One region of the Mesorhizobium dulcispinae genome, then DNA from elsewhere that is predicted to be linked to it. Evidence: predicted binding sites of a transcription regulator. Region 1 holds the regulator's gene; the other holds the start of a gene.
What was found. Region 1 encodes PhoB, which activates phosphate uptake and scavenging genes when phosphate is short. Its sites were predicted from a motif close to TGTCATNNANCTGTCAT; they were not measured.
Positions count from the first base shown of each region.

Region 2: a site for PhoB is predicted at 2,355-2,371, ahead of RFN30_RS14370 (esterase-like activity of phytase family protein). Genes of this name have one in related genera too.

Region 1 is NZ_JAVIIY010000003.1:547,142-551,418, reverse strand. It holds gene pstC (phosphate ABC transporter permease subunit PstC) at 1-198, shown strand, start outside; gene pstA (phosphate ABC transporter permease PstA) at 202-1,053, shown strand; gene pstB (phosphate ABC transporter ATP-binding protein PstB) at 1,050-1,853, shown strand; gene phoU (phosphate signaling complex protein PhoU) at 1,874-2,578, shown strand; gene phoB (phosphate regulon transcriptional regulator PhoB) at 2,598-3,287, shown strand; gene RFN30_RS10580 (ROK family transcriptional regulator) at 3,571-4,277, opposite strand, start outside.
Region 2 is NZ_JAVIIY010000005.1:295,286-299,562, forward strand. It holds gene RFN30_RS14365 (MATE family efflux transporter) at 1-566, opposite strand, end outside; gene RFN30_RS14370 (esterase-like activity of phytase family protein) at 774-2,255, opposite strand; gene RFN30_RS14375 (LacI family DNA-binding transcriptional regulator) at 2,419-3,444, opposite strand; gene RFN30_RS14380 (Gfo/Idh/MocA family protein) at 3,639-4,277, shown strand, end outside.

The sequences.
Region 1 (4,277 bases):
CACCGCATCAGCGCCTCGCTGTTTGCGCCGGGCACGACGATCTCGGCGACCATCGCCAACGAATTCACCGAGGCCGACGGCGAGCTCTATACGTCCTCGCTGGTGGCGCTCGGCCTGATCCTGTTCATCATCACCTTCATCATCCTCGCCATCGCGCGCTACATGCTGTTGCGCATCGATAGCCGCACGGGAGCATGACCGATGTCGGTAGCTATGTCGCTCCACCAGCGCCGCAAGCGCAAGAATGCCGTGATGATGGCGCTGTGCGTCATCGCGGCGGGCATCGGCCTTGCCTGGCTGGCGCTGATCCTCGGCGCGCTGATCTACAAGGGCCTGTCCGGCGTTTCGCTGGCGGTCTTTACCGAGATGACGCCGCCGCCCGGCGACGCCGGCGGCCTGCTCAACGCCATCTACGGCAGCATCGTGATGACCATCATCGGCATCGTCGTCGGCACGCCGATAGGCGTGCTCGCCGGAACCTATATGGCCGAGTACGGGCGCTTCTCGCGTCTCACCACGGTGGTGCGCTTCATCAACGACATCCTGTTGTCGGCGCCCTCGATCATCGTCGGCCTGTTCGTCTATGAGCTGTTGGTGCGGCCGATGGGGCATTTCTCGGCGATTGCCGGCGCGGTCGCGCTGTCGATCCTGGTGATCCCGGTCGTGGTGCGCACCACCGAGGACATGCTGAACCTAGTGCCCAATGCACTGCGCGAAGCCGGCACCGCGATCGGCGCGCCGCGCTGGGTGGTGATCCGCTCCGTCGCCTATCGCGCCGCACTCTCCGGCATCGTCACCGGCATATTGCTGGCGATCGCCCGCATTTCGGGCGAAACGGCGCCGCTGCTCTTCACCGCGCTCAACAATCAGTTCTGGTCGAGCAATCTCAACGCGCCGATGGCCAGCCTGCCGGTGACCATCTTCCAGTTCGCCCTAAGTCCCTACGAGGAATGGCAGCAACTGGCCTGGACGGGCGCACTCATAATCACCTTTACGGTTCTCGGGCTGAGCATTTTCGCCCGCAGCCTTACCGGACGCAGAGAGGACAGATGAAACCTATGTTGTCCACCGACCTTAACGTAGCCGAGACGGCCGTCGAGAAGGCCAAGATCGAGGTCAAGAACCTCAACTTCTACTATGGCCAGTCGAAGGCGCTGAAGGACATCAACCTGTCGCTGCCGGAGCGCAGCGTCACCGCTTTCATCGGACCGTCGGGCTGCGGGAAATCGACGCTGCTGCGCGTGCTGAACCGCATCTACGAGCTCTACCCGAAGCAGAGCGCCGAGGGTCAGGTACTGCTCGACGGCAAGAACATCCTCGACCGTTCGCAGGACCTCAACCTGCTCAGGACGAAGATCGGCATGGTGTTCCAGAAGCCGACGCCGTTCCCGATGTCGATCTACGAGAACATCGCCTTCGGCGTCAGGCTGTATGAGAAGATCAGCAAGGCCGAAATGGACAACCGGGTCGAGTCGGCACTGAAGCGCGCCGCACTTTGGAGCGAGGTCAAGGACAAGCTCAACGCCAGCGGCCAGAGCCTTTCGGGCGGCCAGCAGCAGCGGCTCTGCATCGCCCGCACGGTGGCGGTGAAGCCGGAGGTCATCCTGCTCGACGAGCCGGCATCGGCACTCGATCCGCTGTCGACCGCCAAGATCGAGGAGCTGATCGACGAATTGCAGGCCGACTACACGATCGTGATCGTCACCCACAACATGCAGCAGGCGGCGCGCGTGTCGCGGCAGACGGCGTTCATGTATCTCGGCGAGCTGGTCGAGTTCGACCGGACCGAGAAGATCTTCACCTCGCCCCGCGAGAAGCGCACGCAGGACTACATCACCGGCCGCTTCGGCTGAGTTCATACGAGGACATAACCATGGCGCATACGGTCGCTTCCTTCGACGAGGATCTGAGGCAGATCAGCCAGCTCATCCGTGACATGGGCGATCTCGCCGGCTCGATGGTCGGCGCATCGACCAAGGCCCTGCTGAACTCCGACAACGCGCTGGCGCAGCGCGTGGTTTCCGACGACGCCATCATGGACGCGCGGCAGCGCGAGCTCGACGATCGCGCCATCACGCTGATCGCCAAACGCCAGCCGATGGCCGACGACCTGCGCAGCGTGGTCGGCGCCATCCGCATGGCCGGCGACCTCGAGCGCATCGGCGACCTCGCCAAGAACATCGCCAAGCGCGTCGGTTCCGTCGGCGTCAGCGCCGCGCCACGCGACCTGTCGCACTCCATCGACTCCATGGCGCAACTGGTGCTGATCCAGGTCCAGGGCGTGATCGAGGAATACACGGCGGGCGACGCCACGGCGCTCGCCAAGCTCCGGAACGACGACGAGCGCATCGACGTCAAATACACCTCCGTCTTCCGCGAGCTCCTGACCTACATGATGGAGGATCCGCGCAACATCACGGCCTGCACCCATCTCCTGTTCTGCGCCAAGAATCTGGAGCGCATCGGCGACCACGTGACCAATATCGCCGAGAACGCCTATTATGTGCTGACCGGCACGCAATTGCCCGCGAACCGTCCGAAACAGGACGAGACGGCGATGTCGGCGCCGGCGGCCTGACAGCGAAGGTACCTGCTATATGATCGCCCCACGCATCATGGTGGTGGAGGACGAGGAGCCGCTGGGGGTGCTGCTCCGCTACAATCTCGAATCCGAGGGCTACCAGGTAGAAGTGGTGACCCGCGGCGACGAGGCTGAAATCCGCCTGCAAGAGAACGTGCCCGACCTTCTGGTGCTCGACTGGATGGTGCCGGCGGTTTCCGGCATCGAGCTTTGCCGCCGGCTGAGGATGCGGCCCGAGACCGAACGGCTGCCGATCATCATGCTAACGGCGCGCGGCGAGGAAAGCGACAGGGTGCGCGGCCTCTCGACGGGCGCCGACGATTACCTGGTCAAGCCGTTCTCGACGCCGGAATTCATGGCCCGGGTCAAGGCGCTGCTGCGCCGCGCCAAGCCGGAGGTGCTGTCCAGCGTGCTCAAGGTCGGCGACATCGTGCTCGACCGCGAATCGCACCGCGTTTACCGCAAGAAGAGCGAGATCAGGCTCGGGCCGACCGAATTCCGGCTGCTCGAATTCATGATGCGGCATCCCGGCCGGGTGTTCTCGCGCAGCCAACTGCTCGACAATGTCTGGGGCGAGACGATCTATATCGACGAGCGCACCGTGGACGTGCATGTCGGGCGCCTGCGCAAGGCGGTCAACAACGGCCGCATGCCCGATGTGATCCGCACCATCCGCGGGGCAGGGTACGCGATCAGGGAAGACTAGGTCCTCGCATCGCAACCGTCGGGATTGGCCGAGGCATCCTCAACGTCATCATCCCAGGGCGAAGCAGGAGCGAAGCTCCGTCGCGGAGACCCTGGGATCCATGCCGTGACCTCGCGCGAAGAGTAAAGGCGGCGCAAGACAGAGGTCGTTCTGCACCGCCGCAACGCTCGTATGTAACGGCATGGATCCTAGGGTCTTCGCCGCGTCGCTTCGCTCCTTGCTTCGCCCTAGGATGACGAAGCGATGGGAGTTTGGGCCACTCCAAACGATAGCGAACGCCAGATCAGGCTACGTTCTTTCCAGCAGCGCCCGCCCGCGCCTGTACGCCCGGCGCGAAGATCTCCTGATCGACGAAGGTCAGCGCGCGCATGGCGCAGCCTTCTCGGATCAGCGGCAATTCGTTCGGCTCGGTGTCGAAGGAGATCGACTGCGAGTGCTGGCCGCCGGCGGTCTGGGCGATCGCCTCGCGCAGCGATGGCTCGATCAGGTCGAAGGCGGCGGCGCTGACGCCGACCATGGCGACCGGCGCAGGGTCGATCAGCGCGAACAGGCTGCCGAGGCCGAAGCCCAGCGCCTCGCCCGCCCGGCGATAGGCCTCGCGCTCCGGGCCATCCTTCTCGCGTGCCTTGGCGGCAAGCGCGCGCATGTCGGCGTCGCCGACATCGACCGGCTCGGCGTCCTCGCTCATCTTCATGGCGCTGCGCCAGATAGCGTAGTTGCCGGCATAGGCCTCGACGCAGCCGCGGCGCCCGCAGCGGCAGAGTGCGCCGCCCGGACGGTGGATCATGTGGCCGAACTCGCCGCCGGAAGAATGCGTGCCGGTGAACAGCTCGCCCTTCAGCACCAGCCCCATGCCGATGCCGTGCGAGAGCAGGATGGCGATGAAATTGTCGCGATAGCGATCGGGGTCGCGCCATTGCAGCGCTACGGCCATCATGTTGCAGTCGTTCTCCATGGTGGCCGGAATGCCGAATTCTCTTTCCAGTATGT
Region 2 (4,277 bases), on a different contig from region 1:
GGGTTCAGGACGACGTCGAGCACGACCGCCAGCGCCATGAAGACAAACGGCGTGCGCGAATCGCCGGCGCCGCGCAGCACCGTCATGACGAAGGACAAAAGGTTCATCATCGGCACGGCGACGAAGATGATGCGTAGGTAAGAGCGCGCCAGCGGCAAGGCATCCGCCGGCGTGCCGAGCCCAGTGAGGATGGCGTCGACCCAGATCCAGCCGCAGACGGCGAACACCACCGAGACAAGGAAGAAGAAGGTGGCGCTGGTGCCGACGATGCGCCGTGCTTCGGCCAAGTCGCGGGCGCCGACCGACTGCGCGACCAGGATAGTCGCCGCCATGCCGATGCCGAACACCGTGCCGAGGATCAGGAACAGCACCAGATTGGCGTTGGAGGTGGCAGTCAGCGCCGCCTCACCGAGGAAGCGCCCGACCCAGACGGCGTTGATCGAGCCGTTGAGCGACTGCAGCACGTTGGAGCCGAGCACCGGCAGGGCAAACAAAAGCAGCGTGCGAGGAATGGGGCCGCTGGTCAGGTCGCCGGTCCGCCGGCGAGCGGGCTTGTTGTCGTCCATGGCGGGCACCGAAAATGAATCAGGCCCGCGATGCTATCGCAGGCCTGATGGTGATGCATCCCTTGCCGGGCTGGATGCCTCGCGGCATCGCACCCCATGGCGGGGCTAGAGCGTTTCACCGTTTCATGGAAACGGCGAACCGCTCTATCTCTTTGTTTTTACGCAATTCCGGACGGAAAACCGTTACACACTTTTCCTGGAATTGCTCTAGTTCGCGGCGAGGCTGTTGCCCGACAGGCCGGGGAGCGTGACCTGATAGACGAGGAAGGTGGTGTCGACATCGGCGCCGTCCTCGGCCTTGTACGGGGCGCCGACCTGGAAGCCGTCCTGGGTGAGAAAATCGTTGTCGTTGGCGACGAACAGGAAATAGTCGTCGGGCAGCTTCGGGTCCAGCACGCTCGCCAGCGACATCGCCTCCCACTTCTCCGAGAGGTTGTTCCTGTCGTTCGGCGCGCCGTTGTGCAGGCCGAAGCGGCCAAGCTCGCCCTTGTCGTTGATGTCGATGAAGGAGGTGAGCTTGGCCGGCGTCACCGACGGGTCGAGCACGCCCTTCGGCGCGACCGGCTTGTCGGCGGCGTCGAAGGGACCGTTGGCGATGTCGGTGGCGCCGGTCAGGTCGACAATGTTGATCTTGCGGTAGACCGACTCGGCGTCCTTCAGGCCCTGGCCGTTGCCGTTGTCGCGCGTCAGCATCAGGAAGCTCTTGTCGGACAGCGCCACGATCTCGCTCTGCGCGGCCACCTTGGTCTTGCCCTTGGCGTCCTTGAACACTGGCAGCGGCACGACATATTCGTGCGCCAGCTTGAGATGGCCAAGGTCGGAGGCGTCATAGACCAGTGCGCGGGTGTTCTGGCGCGTCGAGCCGGAATCGCCGCCGTCCTGGCGCGGCGCCGACTGCAACACCGCGATCAGGTACTTGCCGTCCGGCGTCATCGACATGCCTTCGAGGCCCTGGTTGTTCTGGCGGCCGGACTCGGGATCCTTCGGATCGGGTTCGGCGGCGCCCGGGCCCGGATTGTTGGAGGCGAAATTCGGCTTGCCATGGCGCATCGGCACCAGCGCCGCCGGAGGCTGCGTTGCCGACATCAGGCGGCCGTCGGCCGAGAAGCGATAGATGTTCGGGCCATATTCATCAGAGATGAACATGGTACCGTCGGGCAGGCGCACGATCGCCTCGTCGTCGAGCGCCAACTTGCCGTTGTCGGCCTGCGGCAGGATCGGCATGTCGCCGGCGGCCGGATGCACGCCGTTGAGGGGATCGAGGCCGGTGGCGTCGGCGCCTTTGTCGTCAGTGAGCAGCATGGTGTCGGCGAGCGTCGCCTTTACACCCGACTGTTCCTGGCCGGCGGCGGGCACGGCACCCGGAGCGGTCGGGGCAAGCTCGATTGCAATGGTGTTGAGGCGCGGGCGGTAGTCGGTGGTGCCTTCGACGTTGTAGCCGCGATCCGGCAGCAGCCAGAGCGAACCCTTGTAGCCGGCGCCGTCACGCGCCCAGGACTTGGTGTCGATCGCCATGCCGGAGCCCGAACCAAAGGTTTCTCCGAACTTGTCCTTCTGGCTGGCGGGGATGCGGCCGACGCCGACAAGCCCCTTGTTGACATAGGCGACGCCGTCGGCGAGCGCCGGTGTCATCGCGGTGAACAGCGCGAGCACGACGCCGAGCGAGACGGTTCGGTTCAAATGTTTCATGGATATCCCCTTCTTGACGAGCAGAGCGGCCAATGCCTGGAAGGACGCGGCATCGAAGATGCGGCGAGCGGTTTCCGTCGAGCGGTCTAGGACGTGAACGTGATGGTTGCATGACAGGCGGCGTGCACTTCCCTTCGCCCCTTGTGGGAGAAGGAGAGGGTGCTCAATCGCTCTCGCGTGCGATGAGCTCCAGCGGCCAGACTTCGCGGATGGTGCGTGGCCCCTCAGGACCGGCATGGGCCGGCAGCGAGGCGAGCAGCATTTCGGCCAGCCGCCGGCCCATCGGCTCCAGCGCGGGGCGGAAGCCGGTCAGCGCCGGCGAGAAATAGCGGCAGAGCGGGGTGTCGACGATGACGATCACCGCAATGTCGTGGCCGGGCCTGATACCCATTTCGGCCAGCGCCTTGCAGCCGCCGAGCGCCATGGCGTCGTTGTTGAAGATGATGGCCGTCGGCCTGTCCTTGGAGAGCATCACGCGCGGCGTCACATGATAGCCGCCGGCTTCGTTGATGAAATCCTCCGCGATCAGGCCGGGATCGACCTCGATGCCGTGCCGCCTCAGCGCCTTGCGGTAGCCGGTCATGAACAGGTGGCCGAAGTTCAGGTCGAGGGACGGCCGGATGGCGGCGATGCGGCGGTGACCACGCGCCACCAGCCTGTCGACCGCGTCGCTGCCTGCCTTCTCGAAATCGAGGTCGAGCGACGGGTAGGATTTGCCGCCCGAGCGGCTGCGACCAAGCGTGGCGAAGGGGAAGCCTCTCTCGGTCAGATAATCGATGCGCTCGTCCTCGCGCCGCGTCCAGGCCAGCACCACCGCATCGGCGCGGCGCGTCTCGACGACGCGGCGCAGGCGCTCCTGCTGGTAGTCGCCCGGCGCGCCCATGACCACGAACAGGTCGAGGCCGCTCTCGGCGAGCCGCGCCTGCAGGCCGGTCAGGAACGGAATGAAGAAGGGCTCGCCATATTGCTGGTCGCCCGGATGCGGCTGCAGCATGAAAGCGATCGAATGCGTGGCGCCTTGCCTCAGACTCCGGCCGGACTGGTTTGGCGCATAGTTCAGCTTCTTGGCGGCTTCCAACACGCGCTGGCGGGTGTCGGCATTGACGTCGGCGCGGCCGTTCAGCGCCCGCGACACGGTGCCGATCGAAATGTTCAGGTGACGCGCAAGGTCGTGGATGCTGGACGCCAAAGCCAATTCTCCCCCGCCTTGGCTAGCACCGGCTGCCGCTCAGGCCAAGGCTTAGGGACGATTTTCGAGAAGCAGCCGGTTGACATTCTACGCTATTGGGTGTGTTGTCGTAAACGTTTACGGAAAAACGTTTACGGTGATGCCGTGGATGCCGTGACATTCGGCCTGGAGGGGCCGAACGGGAGGAGCGCTGGATGATGAAGGTCGTCCTGGTCGGGTGCGGAGCCATGAGCAGGCAGTGGCTCGATGCCGCAAGGCAGATCGACGGGCTGACGATTGCCGGCCTTGTCGATCTCGATGCCGAGCGTGCACGGGCGAGGGCGCGCGAGTACGACCTCACCGATGCCGTCATCGGCACCAGCGTTGACGCTGTCCTCGACCAGACAAAGCCCGAAGCCGTCTTCGACGTCGTGGTTCCCGCCGCCCGGCGCGAAGTGGCCTTTTCCGCCTTCGCCCACCATTGCCATCTCTTGACCGAGAAGCCGCTGGCCGACAGCCCTGAAAACGCGCACGCGATCATCGAGGCTGCGCACCGGGCCGGGCGCATCCATGCCGTCGTGCAGAACCGCCGCTATGTCGCCAATGTCAGGCGCATCCGGCGGTTTCTGGACTCCGGCGCCATCGGCAAGCCGACCAGCATCCATGCCGACTTTTTCGTCGCGCCGCATTTCGGCGGCTTTCGCGAGGAGATGGCGCATGTGCTGCTGCTTGACATGGCGATCCATACCTTCGACGCCGCCCGCTATATGGTCGCCGGCGAGCCGGCCAGCGTCTATTGCCAGGAATGGGAGCCGGCCAGTTCCTGGTACCGGCAGGGATCGTCCGCCAGCGCC